One region of the Enterobacter sp. Taxon_8 genome, then DNA from elsewhere that is predicted to be linked to it. Evidence: predicted binding sites of a transcription regulator. Region 1 holds the regulator's gene; each other region holds the start of a gene.
The links. Region 1 encodes CRP, which controls carbon source genes, mostly activating them, when cyclic AMP is high. Its sites were predicted from a motif close to ATGTGANNNNNNTCACAT; they were not measured.

Region 1 (3,283 bases):
CTCCAACCCGTTTGCCGCCAAAAGTATCCCATCCCTGGATGAGAGCTTTGTGGTGATCCATTTCCGCAATCTCGAAGGCATTGATTACCCCTGGCTACTGGCCATGCTGCAGGGCTCGTTTATTTCGCACATGAATACATTGGTCGTGCCGGGCGGAAAAATGGGGCTGGCGATGGAGCTCATCATGACGCCGCTGGTGGAGCGACTGATGGAAGGGAAGCAGATTGCGTGAGCATGTTCCCTCTCCCTGTGGGAGAGGGTTAGGGTGAGGGCATCAACACGCACGATGCCCCATCAATCACGCCTCGATCACTTCATACGAATGCGTGATTTTTACCGCTTTCTCCAGCATTAATGCCACAGAGCAGTACTTCTCCGCAGACAGATCCACCGCACGCGAGACCGCCGCGTCTTTTAGTTCTTTACCTGTGACCACAAAGTGCAGGTTAATATGGGTGAACAGACGTGGCGCCTCTTCACGCCGTTCTGAGGTGAGTTTAACCTCACAATCCGTCACGTCATGACGACCTTTTTGCAGAATCGACACCACGTCAATGGCGCTGCATCCGCCTGCCGCCATCAGCACCATTTCCATTGGGCTTGGCGCTTTATCGCCGGAGTTACCGTCCATTAAAATCTGGTGCCCTGACGCGGATTCGCCCAGGAACGTTAAACCTTCAACCCATTTCACGCGCGCTTGCATATTCTTAAACTCCAACGTTGCATTTTTGGTGACAGATTACGCGTGCGTTACATTTCTCGCAATGGAAGGCGACCTGCATCATGCTGAAGCGAGACACCAGGAGACACGCGGCGAAAGCTATGCTAAAACACTCTGGATGCTACAGTAATACATTGACGTTACACATGTATGCAGAGGACATCAAACTTTACTGGCTGCGAAACGTTACGGTAGCCGACTTCCCAGGGTATGGGTAAGAATTCGATTGCAACCCCAGAGTCCGGATGCATCTGATGACTCTGGTGACAGCTTATAACAGAGGATAACAGCGCATGGTGCTTGGCAAACCGCAAACAGACCCGACTCTCGAATGGTTCTTGTCTCATTGCCACATTCATAAGTACCCATCAAAGAGCACGCTGATTCACCAGGGTGAAAAAGCGGAAACGTTGTATTACATCGTTAAAGGCTCGGTGGCAGTGCTGATCAAAGATGAAGAAGGGAAAGAGATGATCCTTTCTTATCTGAACCAGGGCGATTTCATCGGTGAACTGGGCCTGTTTGAAGAGGGCCAGGAACGTAGCGCCTGGGTTCGTGCAAAGACAGCATGTGAAGTGGCTGAAATTTCTTACAAGAAGTTCCGTCAGCTGATTCAGGTTAATCCTGACATTCTGATGCGTCTTTCTTCCCAGATGGCACGCCGTCTGCAGGTCACCTCAGAGAAAGTGGGTAACCTCGCCTTCCTGGACGTTACCGGCCGTATCGCACAAACCCTGCTGAACCTGGCGAAACAGCCAGACGCCATGACCCACCCGGACGGCATGCAAATTAAAATTACCCGTCAGGAAATTGGTCAGATCGTCGGTTGCTCCCGTGAAACAGTAGGCCGTATCCTGAAAATGCTGGAAGATCAAAACCTGATCTCCGCCCACGGTAAAACCATCGTGGTCTACGGAACGCGTTAATTCCGCTTAAACGGCGTGCCATCGCAAGGTGTCACGCCGTTTTTGTCTCTACTCCCCATGTGGCGCAGGCTGATCTATCACCCGGAAGTTAACTACGCACTGCGACAAACGCTGGTGTTGTGTCTTCCTGTGGCCATAGGCCTGATCCTCGGACATCTTCAGCAGGGCCTGCTGTTTTCCCTCGTGCCCGCCTGCTGCAACATCGCCGGTCTGGACACGCCGCATAAGCGCTTTTTCAAACGCCTGATCGTTGGCGGCTGCCTGTTTGCGGGCTGTAGCCTCGCCGTACAGCTTTTACTGGCTCGTGATATCCCGCTGCCGCTGATCCTGACCGTGCTGGCGATGACCCTCGGCGTCACGGCGGAAATCAGTTCGCTGCACGCCCGCCTGCTTCCCGCGTCGCTGATTGCGGCCATCTTCACGCTGAGTCTCGCCGGGAATATGCCGGTGTGGGAGCCGCTGCTGATCTACGCTCTGGGGACGCTCTGGTACGGGCTGTTTAACTGGTTTTGGTTCTGGCTGTGGCGGGAACAGCCGCTGCGCGAATCCCTGAGCCTGCTCTATGTGCAGCTTGCGGATTACTGCGAGGCCAAATACACCCTGCTCACCCAGCATACCGATCCGGAAAAATCCTTACCGCCGCTGCTGACGCGCCAGCAGAAGGTGGTGGATCTCATAAGCCAGTGCTATCAGCAGCTACACATGCTCGCCGCCAACAAGAACCACGAGTACAAACGCCTGCTGCGCACCTTCCAGGTCGGGCTGGATCTACAGGAACATATCTCCGTGAGCCTGCACCACCCGCAGGAGGTACAAAAGCTGGTCGAGCGCAGCCACGCCGAAGCGGTGATCCGCTGGAACGCGCAGACCGTCTCCGCACGCCTGCGGGTGCTGGCCGATGATATTCTCTACCACCGCTACCCGACGCGCTTTAACATGGATAAACAGCTCGGCGCGCTGGAGAAAATCGCCCGCCAGCATCCGGATAACCCGGTCGGACAGTTTGCCGCCTGGCACTTCAGCCGCATCGCCCGGGTGTTGCGCACCCAGCGTCCGCTTTATCCACGAGACCTGATGGCGGATAAGCAAAAACGGCTGCCGTTATTGCCCGCGCTCAAAAGCTATCTTTCTTTTAAATCTTCCGCCCTGCGCAACGCCGCAAGGATTAGCGTGATGCTCAGTACCGCCAGCCTGATGGGCATGGCGCTGCATCTGCCGAAGCCCTACTGGATCTTAATGACCGTGTTGTTTGTCACCCAGAACGGCTACGGTGCCACGCGGGTGCGTATTCTGCACCGGGCGGGCGGCACCATGGCCGGACTGATCATTGCGGGCGTGACGCTGCACTTCCACGTGCCGGAAGGCTATACCCTTGCAGGGATGCTGGCGATCACGCTGGTGAGCTATCTAATTATCCGCAAAAACTACGGCTGGGCGATGGTGGGCTTTACGGTGACGGCGGTATATACCCTGCAGCTGCTTACGCTCAATGGCGAACAGTTTATTGTCGCCAGGCTGATTGATACTCTGATCGGCTGCCTGATTGCCTTTGGCGGCATGGTCTGGCTCTGGCCGCAATGGCAGAGCGGGCTGCTGAGACAGAACGCCCACGACGCGCTGGAGGCCGACCAGCAGG
Region 2 (3,283 bases), 250 kb from region 1:
GGCTTCGGCAAGCTGGGCGCGTAACGACGCAATCTGCGACTGCTCGCCGTTCACCATGCTGTCTAACTGGCTTTGGATCTGCACCTGTTCAGCCACGGAGCCTTTCACCAGCGCATCCTGCGCCAGATAGTTCTGCCGCGCGTTGTCGATATCGCTTTCAGAGAACGGATTCACCTTCGCCTGGCTGCCTTTCAGGTAGCGCTGAAAATCTTTATAGAGGCGATCGCGTTCAGCGGAGACGCGCGTGGTATTGGCAACGGCTTCCGCCAGCTGCGCTTTCAGATTATCGATATTGTGCGTCGCGGTCACCAGGTCGGCCTGAAGCCTGTCGACCCGCGCCTGATAGCGGCCTGGATCCAGTTTAAATAACACTTCGCCTTTTTTAATTAGCTGGTTATTTTTATCGGTCACTTCGCTGACCACACCGGTCACCTGCGGCGTGATTGGAATAGAAATAACCGCTTTTTGCGCCGTAAACGTATACGGGTGGTTATAGTTCATTAGCAGAATAAGTCCGGCAACAATAAATACGCCGCCTAATGTTGCGGTGGCAAGCGTCCACTGGTTGACCGGAATTCGGAATATTTTAAAGATGGCCCAGGCAAATGCCACGTAGGTCAAAATAATCAACAGATCCATGATTAGCGCTCCAGCGTGTTCTTATCAGCAGCGGGCTTTACCGCGGCCAGCTTTTGTTCTAATTCGGCCACGCGTTTTGCCAGCGCATCCATGCCCGGAACCTCATCAGGCTTTGTGATGTGGTTTTGCATGCCCCAGCCGCGATCCTCGCGGTACAGCGTGGCCCAAATCCACAGGAATGGCCAGATGGCATGAAGCGTAAACAGGCTAATCCAACCAGCCGTATGAATGGCATCGGCATGCGGATGGTTACGCTTTTTAGCCATATTATAAGGAATATCATGGATGGCGATGATTCCATAAAAGAGAACCAGAAATACAAAAATCAATACGCCCAGCGCAAAATAGTTGAGAAACATATTCTCCTCACTTAAACAACGTCAACTCATTAAATTAATAAAACGGTACGCAACCTAATTAATTTTTTATAAACACGGGGTTGTGCTTATTATTTCCGAGCAGGGGAGTATGGGTTTTTATAATATCTCCATGCAAGTTTATAAGCGTGTCAAAATATATCCTGAATAATAATAGACTTAACCTTACAATATGAGCGTAATCCACCTTTTAACTTTTCGCCATACCACACATCAAAAGTGGTTTTTTGGCTTATCGTGTCGTGCCATATCATCCTGGCGCTGAAACGCGAAGCAGAGTTTGCCGTCGATCACAGCCGGAGAAATCTGCATAAAAATATTTTGTGAAATCAGTCACAATCCAGAAACAAACTCGCCAGAACAAAACGTGACAACAATCACACAAAAGGGTGTGTTTTGCTTTTTTTCTCGCCATCGTATTTTTTTTGCCCATCGTTTTTGTGATTCAGATCACCTCATAGATATCCTCACCCCCCACATTTACGTGACATGAATCACATAAATTTTCACTGTCTGGACAGTTGAACGATTCAGTGCCAGATTTCACAGCATCAGAACAGGGCCCGGCTACCTCTGCCGCCTCATTAACAATAAACCTCGGGCCATAAGCCTTAGCGTAAACAGAAGAAGGGGTGTTTTATGTCATCCGATTTCAAGATCAAAGTTCAAAGCTTTGGTCGTTTCCTCAGCAACATGGTGATGCCAAATATCGGCGCGTTTATCGCGTGGGGTATCATCACCGCATTGTTCATTCCGACAGGGTGGTTGCCTAACGAAACGCTGGCGAAACTTGTTGGCCCAATGATTACCTATCTCCTGCCGCTGCTCATCGGTTTCACCGGGGGTCGTCTGGTGGGCGGTGATCGTGGTGGCGTAGTGGGTGCCATCACAACCATGGGTGTTATCGTCGGTGCGGATATGCCGATGTTCCTCGGTGCGATGATTGCCGGCCCTCTGGGCGGCTGGGCGATTAAGAAATTCGACGTCTGGGTTGATGGTAAGATCAAATCCGGCTTCGAAATGCTGGTGAACAACTTCTCTGCGGGCATCATCGGGATGATCCTCGCCATTCTGGCGTTCCTCGGCATTGGCCCTGCGGTTGAAGTGCTGTCTAAAATTCTCGCGGCAGGCGTTAACTTCATGGTGGCGCACGAAATGCTGCCGCTGGCGTCTATCTTCGTTGAACCGGCGAAAATCCTGTTCCTTAACAACGCCATCAACCACGGTATCTTCTCGCCGCTGGGTATTCAGCAGTCTCACGATCTCGGCAAGTCTATCTTCTTCCTGATTGAAGCCAACCCGGGTCCGGGTATGGGCGTTCTGCTGGCGTACATCTTCTTCGGCCGTGGTAGCGCAAAACAGTCTGCTGGCGGTGCGGCGATCATCCACTTCCTGGGCGGTATCCACGAAATTTACTTCCCGTACGTGCTGATGAACCCACGTCTGATCCTGGCCGTTATCCTCGGCGGTATGACCGGCGTGTTCACCCTGAGCGTGCTGGGCGGCGGTCTGGTTTCTCCAGCTTCTCCGGGTTCTATCCTGGCGGTACTGGCGATGACGCCAAAAGGCGCTTATTTCGCGAACCTCGCAGCTATCTTTGCGGCAATGGCCGTCTCCTTCGTGGTCTCTTCTATCCTGCTGAAAACCAGCAAAGTGAAAGAAGATGATGACATCGAAGCCGCAACCCGTCGTATGCACGACATGAAAGCCGAATCCAAAGGCGCGACGCCACTGGCAGCCGGTGATGTCTCTAACGACCTGAGCCACGTGCGTAAAATCATCGTTGCCTGCGACGCCGGTATGGGTTCCAGCGCGATGGGTGCAGGCGTGCTGCGTAAGAAAGTGCAGGATGCGGGCCTGACCAACATCTCCGTGACCAACAGCGCCATTAACAGCCTGCCGCCGGATGTTGACCTGGTCATCACGCACCGCGATCTGACCGAACGCGCCATGCGCCAGGTGCCGCAGGCACAGCACATTTCGCTGACCAACTTCCTCGACAGCGGCCTGTACACCAGCCTGACCGAACGTCTGGTGGCCGCGCAGCGTCACGAAGACAACGAAGTGAAAGTGCGCTCCAGCCTGCAGGACAGCTTTGACGAGAGCAATGCACACCTGTTTAAGCTGGGTGCGGAAAACATCTTCCTCGGTCGTACCGCGGCCACCAAAGAAGACGCGATTCGCTTTGCCGGTGAGCAGCTGGTGAAAGGCGGCTACGTTCAGCCTGAATATGTCGACGCGATGCTGGAACGTGAAAAACTGACGCC
Region 3 (3,283 bases), 1.2 Mb from region 1:
TCGGAGAACGGCTGGGTTTTGCTGACGTAATCGCCTTTCGCCGCACCCTGCGGTACCGGTTTTTCCGGGGCAGGCACAACCAGCTTGCCGTTGCTGCGATCCAGCACGAAGATGTTGCCGGTTTTGGCCGGGGCGTAAATCACCGGAACGGTTTTGCCGTTAACGGTAATGTCCGCCAGCGTCGGCTGGGACGGCATATCCATATCCCACAGATCGTGGTGTACGGTCTGATAGCTCCAGGCCAGCTTACCGGTGGTCGCGTTCAACGCCACGATAGCGCTGGCATAACGTTCCTGCTCCGGCGTGCGGTTACCGCCCCAGATATCTGGCGTAGTAACGCCCATTGGCAGGTAGACCAGGTCCAGCTTCGCGTCATACGCCGCTGGCGCCCAGGAGTTTGGCGAGTTAAAGGTAAAGGTGTGCTCGTCAGACGGGATCGCGTTTGGATCTTTCGCGCCCGGGTCGAAGGCCCACAGCAGTTTACCGGTGTTCACGTCGAAACCACGGATAACGCCGGAGGTTTCACGCGTGGAGAAGTTATCCGTTACCGAACCGGCAATCACGATGGTTTTATCGGTGATGATTGGCGGTGAGGTTGGCTCATACAGACCCGGTGTGGTGTCAGGCATGTTGGTCTGCAGATTCAGGATACCTTTGTTGGCAAAGGTTTCGCACAGATTGCCCGTTTCGGCATTGATGGCGAACAGGCGACCATCGTTGACCGGCAGCATGATGCGGCGAGGACAGTCGGCAATGACTTCCGGGCTCGCATTATCCGGGCGCGCTTCGTGGTAAGAGACGCCACGGCAGGTCACGTGCTGGAAGGACGGGTTGGAGTTCAGCTGCGGATCGAAGTGCCATTTCTCTTTACCGGTGGCCGCGTCGAGCGCGAACAGACGCTGGTGCGCCGTACACAGATAAAGCATATCGCCGACTTTAATTGGCGTCACTTCGTTGGTCAGTTCACCCGGATCGTTCGGCATCTTAAGGTCGCCGGTACGGAATACCCAGGCTTCTTTCAGGTTTTTAACGTTGTCCGCGTTGATCTGCTTCAGCGGGGAGTAACGCTGGCCTTCCTGGTTACGACCATAGGCAGGCCAGTCGCCGTCAGCGACCTGTGAGATCGCCGCCGCAGGCGTCGATTCTGCGTTCAGCGTACCGTTGATCTCCTGCGGGTCGTTAAAGCCGGCCCAGGTCAGGATACCGCCGCTGATCAGCAGGGCTACTACCAGCGCCGCAACGGCACCGCTGGACGGCACGATCAGGCGACGCCAGACAAACGGCAGGATCAGCCATATACCGAAGAAGACCAGAATATCGCTGCGCGGGGTCAGCGCCCAGAAGTCAAAGCCGACTTCCCAGACGCCCCAGATCATGGTGGCAAGAAGGAATGCGGCATACAGCCACAGTGCGGATTGTTTTCTACGCAACAGCAGGACGGTTACGGCAACCATCACCAGGCCCGCAATCGGGTAGTACCAGGAGCCGCCTAAAGCGACCAGCCAGACGCCACCGATTAACAGATACAGCGCGCAGAAGGCTGCGAACGCTGCTGTTAATGTCACCAGTAGACGCGGCTGTTTAGAGTTTGTTTCAGCCATAGAAAGTGTACTCGTCAGTTTTTGTTAATAATTTGCTAGCAACTAATTATAGGTATTAACAAGTGTGATCGGAATCACAATATTTGCTTTTTATAACTCATACGCCAGGCTTATCCATTTGCTGATATAATGAGGGGCTTGCGTATCAGTGCTGGATATTAACTCATCCGTATTGAGAGATTTTCATTAAAATCATTTGGTTAGTAATATGAAACATACTGTTGAAGTGATGATCCCGGAAGCCGAGATCAAAGCGCGTATCGCCGAACTGGGTCGTCAAATCACCGAACATTACAAGGACAGCGGCAGCGAAATGGTGCTGGTCGGTCTGTTGCGTGGCTCTTTCATGTTCATGGCAGACCTGTGCCGTGAAGTGCATGTGCCCCACGAAGTCGATTTTATGACCGCCTCCAGCTACGGCAGCGGCATGTCCACCACCCGTGATGTGAAAATCCTGAAAGACCTGGATGAAGATATTCGTGGCAAAGATGTGTTGATCGTTGAGGACATTATCGACTCCGGCAATACGCTGTCAAAAGTGCGCGAGATCCTGAGCCTGCGTGAGCCAAAATCGCTGGCGATTTGCACCCTGCTGGATAAGCCTGACCGCCGTGAAGTGCAGGTGCCGGTAGAGTTCGTGGGTTTCTCAATTCCTGACGAATTCGTCGTCGGTTACGGCATTGACTACGCGCAGCGTTATCGCCATCTGCCGTATGTTGGGAAAGTGGTATTGCTGGACGAGTAATTGCGGGCTGATGCCTTCACCCCGGCCCTCTCCCGCAGGGAGAGGGAGAACATCCCCGGCTTTATTTATGATTCACATGCTTAAGCTGAAGGTTGGCAATCCCAGAACGGTAACGCTGCTCCAGCGTTTCGCGGTTGGTGGCAGTCACTTCCAGATTGCGCAGCAGACCATCGTGAATTCCGTACGCCCAGCCGTGGATAGAGACCTTCTGCCCGCGTTTCCACGCTGATTGCATGATCGTTGAGTGGCCCAGGTTATACACCTGCTCCATCACGTTGAGTTCGCAAAGGGTATCCATGCGACGCTCCTGCGGCATTTCACCCAGCAGTGAGCTATGTTTGAACCAGATATCGCGGATGTGCAGTAGCCAGTTATCAATGAGCCCCAGCTCCGTGTTTTCAACCGCCGCCTGCACGCCGCCGCAGCCGTAATGGCCGCAAATGATGATGTGCTCGACTTGCAGAACGTCAACGGCATACTGAACAACAGAAAGACAGTTGAGATCGGTGTGAATCACCAGGTTGGCTACGTTGCGGTGAACAAACAGTTCGCCGGGCTCGAGGCCGGTCAGGCGCTCCGCCGGTACGCGGCTGTCGGAGCATCCAATCCAGAGAAAGCGTGGATTTTGCGCCTGCGCGAGTTTTCCAAAAAATCCGGGGTCTTCCTCCACCAGCATTTTTGACCATAGTGCATTGTTGCTGATGAGTGTATCTATGTTGTTCATGGAGGTTAGCGACCTGTAACCGAGTAATTGCGTTGCGCTACTATAGGGTAACCCGACTTTTAATGAAACCACACAACGTGTGTCAGAACTGAAGGTAAGTTAATTTCATGGCAATTGCACTGGAGCTTGAGCAGCTTAAAAAAACCTATCCGGGCGGCGTTCAGGCGCTACGCGGAATAGATCTAAAAGTAGAGGCCGGTGATTTTTACGCGC

Region 2: the regulator CRP is predicted to act here: its motif matches at 1,499-1,516, upstream of AC4IBF_RS00695 (PTS mannitol transporter subunit IICBA).
Region 3: the regulator CRP is predicted to act here: its motif matches at 1,664-1,681, upstream of hpt (hypoxanthine phosphoribosyltransferase).

What each region holds. Positions count from the first base shown of each region.
Region 1 is NZ_CM177989.1:393,520-396,802, reverse strand. It holds gene AC4IBF_RS01800 (phosphoribulokinase) at 1-232, shown strand, start outside; gene AC4IBF_RS01795 (OsmC family protein) at 299-703, opposite strand; gene crp (cAMP-activated global transcriptional regulator CRP) at 1,015-1,647, shown strand; gene AC4IBF_RS01785 (YccS/YhfK family putative transporter) at 1,705-3,283, shown strand, end outside.
Region 2 is NZ_CM177989.1:147,652-150,934, reverse strand. It holds gene AC4IBF_RS00705 (HlyD family secretion protein) at 1-639, opposite strand, end outside; gene AC4IBF_RS00700 (DUF3302 domain-containing protein) at 642-998, opposite strand; gene AC4IBF_RS00695 (PTS mannitol transporter subunit IICBA) at 1,656-3,283, shown strand, end outside.
Region 3 is NZ_CM177989.1:3,732,311-3,735,593, reverse strand. It holds gene AC4IBF_RS17800 (glucose/quinate/shikimate family membrane-bound PQQ-dependent dehydrogenase) at 1-1,601, opposite strand, end outside; gene hpt (hypoxanthine phosphoribosyltransferase) at 1,810-2,346, shown strand; gene can (carbonate dehydratase) at 2,408-3,070, opposite strand; gene AC4IBF_RS17785 (ABC transporter ATP-binding protein) at 3,178-3,283, shown strand, end outside.